DNA from 3 places in the Paenibacillus wynnii genome. Region 1 is predicted to be linked to each of the others. Evidence: riboswitches for the same ligand, from Rfam matches in the RefSeq annotation. Region 1 holds a riboswitch; each other region holds the start of a gene.

Evidence for each region. Region 1 has a riboswitch for cyclic di-AMP ahead of PWYN_RS11120 (C40 family peptidase). Riboswitches for the same ligand answer to the same signal wherever they lie in the genome.
Region 2: linked by a shared signal. The riboswitch ahead of PWYN_RS00825 (TrkH family potassium uptake protein) and the one ahead of PWYN_RS11120 (C40 family peptidase) in region 1 are both predicted to bind cyclic di-AMP.
Region 3: linked by a shared signal. The riboswitch ahead of PWYN_RS01435 (C40 family peptidase) and the one ahead of PWYN_RS11120 (C40 family peptidase) in region 1 are both predicted to bind cyclic di-AMP.

What each region holds. Positions count from the first base shown of each region.
Region 1 is NZ_JQCR01000002.1:1,915,463-1,918,592, forward strand. Features, by position in the region: gene PWYN_RS11110 (hypothetical protein) at 1-579, shown strand, start outside; cyclic di-AMP (ydaO/yuaA leader) riboswitch at 796-934, shown strand; gene PWYN_RS11115 (C40 family peptidase) at 991-1,419, shown strand; cyclic di-AMP (ydaO/yuaA leader) riboswitch at 1,793-1,937, shown strand; gene PWYN_RS11120 (C40 family peptidase) at 1,943-2,440, shown strand; gene PWYN_RS11125 (GNAT family N-acetyltransferase) at 2,695-3,130, shown strand, end outside.
Region 2 is NZ_JQCR01000001.1:144,070-147,199, reverse strand. Features, by position in the region: gene PWYN_RS00830 (CPBP family intramembrane glutamic endopeptidase) at 1-1,125, opposite strand, end outside; cyclic di-AMP (ydaO/yuaA leader) riboswitch at 1,423-1,609, shown strand; gene PWYN_RS00825 (TrkH family potassium uptake protein) at 1,721-3,058, shown strand; gene PWYN_RS00820 (potassium channel family protein) at 3,073-3,130, shown strand, end outside.
Region 3 is NZ_JQCR01000001.1:287,266-290,395, reverse strand. Features, by position in the region: gene PWYN_RS01455 (sensor histidine kinase) at 1-646, shown strand, start outside; gene PWYN_RS01450 (hypothetical protein) at 643-849, shown strand; gene PWYN_RS01445 (DUF2933 domain-containing protein) at 922-1,113, shown strand; gene PWYN_RS01440 (DUF6803 family protein) at 1,168-1,653, opposite strand; cyclic di-AMP (ydaO/yuaA leader) riboswitch at 1,840-1,971, shown strand; gene PWYN_RS01435 (C40 family peptidase) at 1,976-2,443, shown strand; gene PWYN_RS01430 (DUF1801 domain-containing protein) at 2,559-2,963, shown strand.

The sequences.
Region 1 (3,130 bases):
GCCATAACCATACTAAAGTTGCTGCTGTCGCCCTTTATTCGGGCTGGACTGATCCATGAACTGCATCAGGAGTCCAAAGGTGTGCGTGGTCTTTTCTTCTTCCCCGGCATGAAGCTCTATGGCTTACCTGTTCTGATCTTCAGCCTTGTAGAATGGCTACTGGCTCTTGTGCCTCTATACTGGTTGGCCCCGAGAATATACAAGCTGCTCTTGTCCTCATTTCTGGACTATTCGTTGCTGTTAAAGATCAGCCCTTATCTCTTAGTGTGGCTAATTTATATTTTTATCATCCGGTTGTGCCTGTTATATATGCAATTCGGTTACACCAGTGATACGGGCATGTTCTACTCCCTTATTCTCTGTTTGCGGCATATCATCCCTGCACTAGTCACTGCGGCTATCCTAGGGGCAGGCGGATTGCTCATCCTGCTCTTATGTGGATTGACGGGCATCTTTTGCCCCGGATTACCAGCACTCCTTATTCGGCAGATTTCCCCTCTTCCCTCTACCTTCTTCAAAATGTGGGGTTTGGCGGCCCAGTATCACCTGTGGCAAAGCAAGCTTCCAAGTAATAATTAAGATGACCTATGGGCATATATAAGGAGTCTTCGTTCCTAGAACTAGGAGCCGAGACTCTTTTTTGATTAAATATGAATAGAACGTTTGCAAAACAGTAAATCCTTTGTTACAATGATGCCTGTACTGATAGTAACAAGTTTGTAATCTTTTAAGAAATTTCGTAACTATTCAGTACAAAATTGGAGTACCTGTCGCTGTTGTTATGTTACGATTTAGGTGCACAAAACGCCAAATTCCTGAGCACCAGGAAGTGGGGGAACCATATTTTGGGTGAATTGATCTCCTTACAGAGGGATCATAGGGGGCCTTCCACCGAACCCTTAAGCTAACCTCGCCGGCACTAGGAGGAATACATCTTTGAAAAGTCATAACTTTAAGAAAAAATGCACCGCAGCCGCATTGGGGCTTGTGATGGCATTCACCCTTGGTAGCAGCAGCGCTTTTGCTGACTCCAGAATGGATACAGTCATTGCTAAAACCATAGGAACGACGTATAAATTCGGTGGCACCAGTACAGCCGGCTTTGACTGTTCAGGGTTCACCAAATATGTATTCACTAAAGTAGGTCTTACCTTACCCCGTACTTCAAAAGCTCAATTCAAAGTAGGGACTCCCGTCCCGCGCAACAAGCTCCGTTCCGGTGACTTGATTTTCTTCAACACATTCGGAAAAGGCGTGTCCCATGTTGGTATTTATGTCGGCAATGGAAAATTTGCACAATCTTCTTCATCACGCGGTGTAAATATTAGTTCGCTGAGCCAGTCCTACTGGGCCAACCGCTACGTTGGCGCTAAAAGAGTTATGAGTACTACAGCATATAAAGCTGTTGCTTTTGATTGATCTATCCTAGCTAAATAACTAAATACTTAATCGAACATATAGCCCGGAACATGATTATTGCCGTAATCATTTTCGGGTTTTTCTTTATTTCCTTATTCTACCTTTTACACGTATTGAACGATGCTGAAACGCTTTTTTGGATAAAAAATGAAAAAAAACTTAAAAACTTGTCCATTTAGCGCCGCAACAGGATTTAACAGGCTATATAGCTATCAAATATCTCAATATTTTCACATTAATATGTTATAAGTGATTGCCAACTTGGGCTCTGTTTGTTACAATAATCGCAGTGAGTTTTTAGTAACATTTTTGTAATGAATAGCCCGTCCTTTTTGAACCTTTTGTCATGTGTTTCAGATAAGTTTATCTGCATCATCAGTACGTGCCGAGTTTCCTTAATAAAACAAGGAAAACGGGGGAACCACTTTGGGTGAATTGACCTCCTATTCTAAGAGGGGTCATAGGGGACCTTCAACCGAACCCTTAAGCTAACCTCGTAGGCATTTGGAAGGGGTTTACACTTTTGAAGAAAAAGTTAGCAGCCGCAGTACTTAGCTTTTCCATTATTTTTACCGCAATCGGAGCAGGAAGCGCTTTCGCGGATTCCAAGATGGACAAAGTAATCGATAAAGCTATCGGAACTAAATATGTAGCCGGTGGAGTATCGACAAACGGCTTTGATTGCTCTGGTTTTACCATGTACGTCTTCGACAAGATCGGTATTGATTTGCCACACCAATCTGGTTCTCAGTATCAAATGGGTACTGCAGTTTCCCGTAATGAATTAAGAGCTGGAGATCTTCTATTCTTCAATACCAGTGGAAAAGGCGTTTCACATGTCGGCATTTATGTCGGCGATGGTAAATTTGCACATGCTTCATCTTCACGCGGTGTAACCATTAGTACGCTGAGTGACAGTTACTACGTCAACCGCTACGTTGGCGCCAAACGAATTATGAGCACAAGTGCTTATAAGACCGTTGCAAGTGATGTTCAAGAAGACAATGACGATGTACAATAAGTAATACCGATAAGCTCTACTCCGCGATTTTTGCCGAAATCCTGGAGGGGGCTTATTTTTTTTGTCTTATTTTTTCGCCATACTTATTTTTACCCTTCTCATCAACCGTAAAACATCAAATCGCCCCTTAAATCGTTATTTAATAAATTATTTTTTTGTAAATTTTTTCCTTCAATAAAGTTCTTGAGTCGATTATGGCTCTTTTTGTATATAATTAGATATAGATTACTTCCCTGAAAGGAGGTCTTTGACCTATGATTAGTTCTCCTGTAACCTTCCGTGTGGTTCCGATGGAAATCACACATGCAGAAGAGATCTGCCTTTGGAATTATGAACCCCCCTATAACATTTATGGTTGGCAACGCTGGGATCAAATGCAGGCGCTGGGCATAGAATTCGGAGACCCAGAGATACGAAGTCATCAATATGTATCTGTGTTAAATGATCAGGATGTATTTTGCGGTTTTGCTCAGCTCTTCCCAATGGAAGGTGTTGTCAGGCTAGGCATAGGCATGAACCCTGATTTTTGCGGACATGGACTAGGAAAGCTGTTCGTGGATTCTATAGTTAAGGTAGCGTTGAAACGTTATCCTGAATGGGAAATAGATCTCGAAGTCCTCACTTGGAACCAACGTGCTATCCGAACCTATCGCAAATGCGGTTTTACGATTACGGACACCTATGAACGGC
Region 2 (3,130 bases), on a different contig from region 1:
GATGCTGTCGAGTACATATTGTCCGTATCCCGGTTCTTTGGCGCGGGGCCATGGATTAAGTCCTTCCTCCTGACGCCATAGTCCGTTGCCGCCGACTAGAGAGAAGTACAGGAGTGAAGACATCAACAAGCTGTAAAGCGCGTAGACCACAAACATAATAATGGCGGATACCCGGGCTTCAGTGCTTTGATCAGAGGTTACGGGAAGCATATTATAGGTGCTGACCATCATGATTACAAAATGTACGGAGCTTAGAAATGCACCCCGTGCAAATGAGGTATGTCCTCTTCGTAAAATGCTGTAGATCAAAGCTAAAATGCCGAGAGCCAACGTGGGCAGGCCGTAGCCGAACAGGGTTAGCTTAGTGGCGAGAGAGGTCTGCTTTTCCACATAAGAGGTATGCCAGCTGGGGGCAGAGAAACCGGCCTTATAAGAAGAGACTTCACCCTCTGCGAAGTTGAAGCTATAGCGCAACTGCGACTCTCCCACCTTAACGGAGCTGTCTGTATACACAAGTCCGTAGGCTTTTGAGTTCGGTTCGATCTGCAGCTTAGACGGATTAACTTCCCACTTTTTAAGCCAAGGGCGGGCCAGGTTTTCCTTCTGCTCCAGAGACATTTCAGTATCGTTGCTCTCACTTGAAGCAGCTGTCTTGATTCCATACTTCTGCAAATTTGCAGAAGCTGATTGTGCTTCGCGGTCGAAGGCCACAACCTCTCCCGTGTACATATTAAGATCAACGGAAAGGTTCAGATTCAACGTATCTGAAGTAAGGAGTGAAACTTGAAACACATCAAAGGGATAACGCCGATCCAGTTTGTTCTTGGTGTAGTCCTCCAGAAGTTTCTCACGGGACATATAGCCGTAAAAGGAAGAGTCTGATTGATAAGTGACAGTCCACTCATCATTTGCAGCCGCTGTATAGCCCAACTGCTCTGCTGCAAACAAAGCAGCTTTTTCACGGGCTTCCACCTTACTGATCGCTGTGGTATTTTCCTCTGAGGAGCTTGCGAGCAAGGACGGGAGTACCTGAAACATAATAAAAATAATAAGACCGATGATGCCCGAGAAGATAAGCCCTTTAGTGAGAGCTCTCTGCTGAAGGGGCTGGCCGACGGAATTCATGAAACGCCTCCTTGTGATAAACTGACAACACTATGTTCCATTATAGTAGTAATGCTTCCATAGTTCCAAAAATAGTTGTATTATCCTTTTACGTGGAACAAGCTGTTGTTATGCTTATTTTTAAATGTGCGAACGAAAAAAATCATGAAAAAACGATGTAATTGCAGGAAACTAACGGAAAAGGCATGAGAAAAGGTGTTCTATCTATCTCCTTCTCTCTAAAAGTCTTATTTTAACTATTTATACTTCAATATTGTCTTTGTGAAGTCCGAGCAGAACGTTTATAATTTGTATGCAATTGTATAGTAGCCGAATTTCTGGGTGAAAACGGGGGAACCATAGGAAGTGATAAGAAGGTGAGTGAACGCCGCATGTTTGTTGGCTTTACTTCATCGGGGGTGAATTTCGTTCAAGGAACGAATAGGGCAGCCTGCAGCAGTCCGAATCCGTCAGCTAACCTCGTAGGCTTATTTTCTGCAGGGACCTAGCTAAAGCATTGGGGGTTCCAGTGCTTTTTTTGTTGGTTTTTTTTATATATAAATAAATATAACTTATTGTGAAGAGGTGAGGGATTTTGGTTTCGCCGTTATCTAAAATATCTAAATTCAGCTTCCTAAAGCTCTCCCCGCCAAAGATTCTGGTGTTCGGCTTTGCTGCTATTATTCTGATTGGATCATTGTTATTAATGCTCCCTATCTCAAATACAACAGGGCATTCTCTGAAATTTATTGACGCGGTGTTTACAGCGACTTCTGCTACCTGTGTTACGGGGCTGGTAGTGAGGGATACAGGAACGTTTTTTACCACTTTTGGACAAACGGTAATTATGTTTCTTATCCAGATCGGTGGTTTAGGCTTCATGACCATGGCCACACTATTCGCCTTGGTACTAAGACGTAAAATATCTCTGCGTGACAGACTTATACTTCAGGAAGCGATGAACCAGAATTCTATGGAGGGCATTGTACGACTGATCCGCAGAGTATTAATTTACTCTCTGGTCATTGAAGGGACTGCCGCCGTCTTACTATCTATACGTTGGGCTTTTGATATGCCTTTGGGAAGAGCGATTTACTTTGGTATATTTCATGCCGTCTCACTGTTCAACAACGCTGGTTTTGATCTGTTTGGTGAATATCGAAGCCTGACAGGATATGTAAGTGATCCCCTAGTTAATATAGTCATGATGGTTCTGATTATCATGGGGGGGATTGGATTTATCGTTATGGCAGACCTGGTGGAATACAAAAAAACACGAAGGCTGTCCTTGCACAGTAAGGTCGTACTGTTTATGACAGCGGTACTCATTCTCGTAGGTGCACTGGTTATATTCGTATTTGAGTTTACAAACCAACGTACACTGGGCCCCTTGAACTTTGGCGGTAAGGTACTAGCGTCTTTCTTCCAATCCGTCACGCCTCGTACAGCTGGCGCCAATACGGTGGATATCGCCGGACTGCGTCAAGCGTCACAGTTTTTTATGGTCATTCTCATGTTTATTGGTGCCTCTCCGGGCTCAACAGGTGGCGGTATCAAAACGACAACCTTTACAATTATGATTGCTGCGGTTATTTCTATGCTGCGGGGACGAGAAGATATCGTAATGTTCCGTTATCGGCTGGCGCAAGAGCGTATTTTTAAGGCGCTCACGATTACATTGCTTGCCCTGCTGCTGGTCATCTCCGTGTCGATGGTACTCTCCACCACAGAAGACCATAACTTTTTGATGATCCTATTTGAGACCACATCAGCCTTCGCAACGGTAGGGCTAAGTATGGGGTTGACTCCAGAATTGTCATTCATCGGTAAAATCCTGATCTCACTAACGATGTTTTCCGGGCGACTAGGCATATTGACATTAGCTTACGCAATTGGACGTAAACAAGGTAAACCGCTGTATAAGTATCCAGAAGGTAAAATGATTATTGGATAAGGAGTCAACCGGACATGAAAGCACAGCAATTTGTAGTAATCGGCCTAGGCCGTTTTGGTTCCAGTCTCGCGC
Region 3 (3,130 bases), on a different contig from region 1:
CTATTTGGAGGGATACTCCAAGGTAGTTAAAGATAAGCTATACGAAACCGAGGAAGAGAAAGATCGTTATCTGGACATTATTTATCAAGAGGCCGTAAGGCTTCAGCATTTAGTGGATGATTTATTTGATATGGCAAAGATGGAAGAAGGCAAAATTTCACTGGTATTCGAACGAATCGATCTTTCTGAGTTGGTTGAACAGGCCGTCAGGAAGGTTGAATTGAAGGCAAAGGATAAGAGCCTAAGACTAACCAACAGTCAATCTGGAAAGGCATCATTGGTTCATGCAGATGGGAAACGAATGGAGCAAATCGTACTAAATCTGCTGGAGAATGCCATTCGTTATACAGAGCAAGGGGGCATCGATGTTCATTTGGTGTATACCTCCAAACGGGTAACCTTAATTGTGGAGGATACTGGGATAGGTATTCCTGAAGAAGAGCTGCCTTATATTTTCGAACGGTTCTATAGAGTAGAAAAATCCCGTTCCCGCCAATTTGGAGGTACTGGATTAGGCCTGTCCATTGTGAAAAAACTAGTTGAGGTACAGGGTGGAGAATTACAGGTTTCCAGTAAATTAGGAGAAGGCACCCGGTTTGAGATACAATTTGTTCTGCTGCCGGACAATGGGGAGGGAAGAACATGAAAAAAATAGAATGGCTAATTGCTATTCTCTTCATGGGAATGGGTGTAATGTGTATGGCCCTATCGGCGGTTTCTTTCCGAAGCGAATCTCTTCTTCAATTTGGTGGTTATGTAAAAACATTTTTATTCTGTGCTGTTCTCATTACCTTAATTCTATATCTAGTATTGAAATGGATCGGCCTAAGCTGGATGAAAAAACAATGATTCAACATACTTTCTACACAGTCATTCATTACAATAAGATTATAAAGAATAGATTTATATAGGGGGTAACTTATGGAATGGTCTTGGTTAGTGACTCTAATTTGTCCGTTAATGATGATATTCATGATGTTTGGTATGCGTGGAGGTCATGGCCATGGGTCTCATAAGAATCAGGTTGATATTACACAAGTTCAGCAAGAGCTGTCAGAGTTGAAAGATCAGAATGAACTAATGCGCAAACAAATACAGGGGTTAAATAAATAAAATGCGAAAAAGACTTCGAAATGATTTCGAAGTCTTTTTAGTAGTCTTGCTATATTAATGGCCCATACCAGCCATTCCGCTTACAATTTCCGGATTAACCATACCGAAGATCATTGCGATATGTGCTACAACTAGAAAACCGCTGACGAGAATAAAGTGTAGTTTAAGTTTTCCTTCTTCAGATCGTTTACGGCCGATAAGTCCAAGATCAAGAAGAGCAAGAGGTAACAGGAAGAATACGCCGCTCAAGTAAAATCCAACGGCCACTACGTCTACCCAAGTGTGCCACTCTCCATTTACAGTTAAAGGAACAAAAGCAGTAGGGAACAGATATAAGAACACGCCTGTAAAATAAAGACCAGCAATGATGCTGCAGATTCTGTTAAAAGATTTCAAGCTGCCTTGAATGCTTTTGTTAAAAAGGATAAAAAATTCAGTTACTGTGATCGTTTCAGCCAGAATTACCGGTATCGCCATAAAAATGATTAGATTCCATGGCTGGTTGTCCATAAGCAAGGACATGTAGTGTGTCATGTTCATTGTTTAAATTCCTCCTTATATAAATTAACTGCAGGACTAATTATATGAAATAAATATGTAGAAAGTATGTAGAAGTAAATATGGACTGAGATAGGCCGATTATTACACTTTTGTTTCTTTTATAAAATCTTTGAAAGGATTGACAGATTCTTTCATGATAGATTAAAGTGTAATTAGTTACAAAATATTAACCAACTGCCGAATTTCGTTTTGAAAACGGGGGAACCAATCCGGGTGAATTATTCTTGTGTGCAAGAGAATATAGGGAACCTTTAACCGAATCCTCAGCTAACTCCGTAGGCATTGAAGGGAGAACAAGGTTCTGAAGAAAGTCATCTTATCTTTACTAGGAGCTGCAATCATATTCACTACCGCTGTACCCAGTACATTTGCAAGTGAGGCTGGGCTTGAAAGTGAAGTGAATCAGGTACTGGGAACACCGTATTTATGGGGTGGAACCACTTCCGCAGGGTTTGATTGTTCTGGATTTATCTTGTATTTATTGAAAAAGTTTAATGTGGATAATCTTCCCCGTACATCCCAATCACAAGCAAAAGTAGGAACACCAGTGACAAAAGAGAATTTGCGATCAGGAGATTTGGTGTTTTTTAATACCTTGGGTACGGGTATCTCTCATGCGGGAATTTACTTAGGTGATAATCAATTCGCTCACTCCTCAAGCAGTAAGGGAGTAAGAATAAGCAAGTTGTCGGATACTTATTACAAAGATCGTTATGTTACAGCGCGACGTGTTGTAGATGAAAAGAATTATCTTAAAATGGTAGACTAATTTATAGTAAAAAAGGACAAGCCTGTTTATGGGGCTTGTCCTTTTTTTTCAATAAGTAAATTATGTATGTTATAACTTATAAATAAACTATTTGCTAAAGGAAGGATGAACAATAATGAAGAAGTCTGGTCATGAGCAAGTCGTTGAATTTTTGAACCATCTAGAACATCCATTAAAGAAAGAAATTGAGGAAGTTCGAAACATCATTTTAGGCGCCAATGAATTCATTACGGAACATATAAAGTGGAATGCGCCGAGTTTCTGTTTCAATAACGAAGATCGAGTGACTTTTAATTTTCAAGGAAAAGGATTTTTTCGACTTGTTTTTCATTGCGGCGCTAAAAAAAATGAACATGCAGGAGGGAATGGAACTCTTTTTGAAGACACCACGGGTTTATTAGAATGGGTTACAGCCGACAGAGCTATTATCAAGTTTACGGATCGGAGTGATGTGGAGGCTAATAGGGAGAAGCTTGCCGCAGTAGTTACTAAGTGGATCGAGGTAACGAGTTCAAAGTAGATACTTTACCTGCTTATACACACTTCTTGATGCTACCCGTTTCGGAGGTAGTCAGTGAAATAGATGTATTTTACACACTTATTCCCAGCTTTTGGCGCTCGGATGTATGGATAGATGTACTTTGTGCAACTAAAAACACGAATATGCCGATTAAACCCCGGAATACC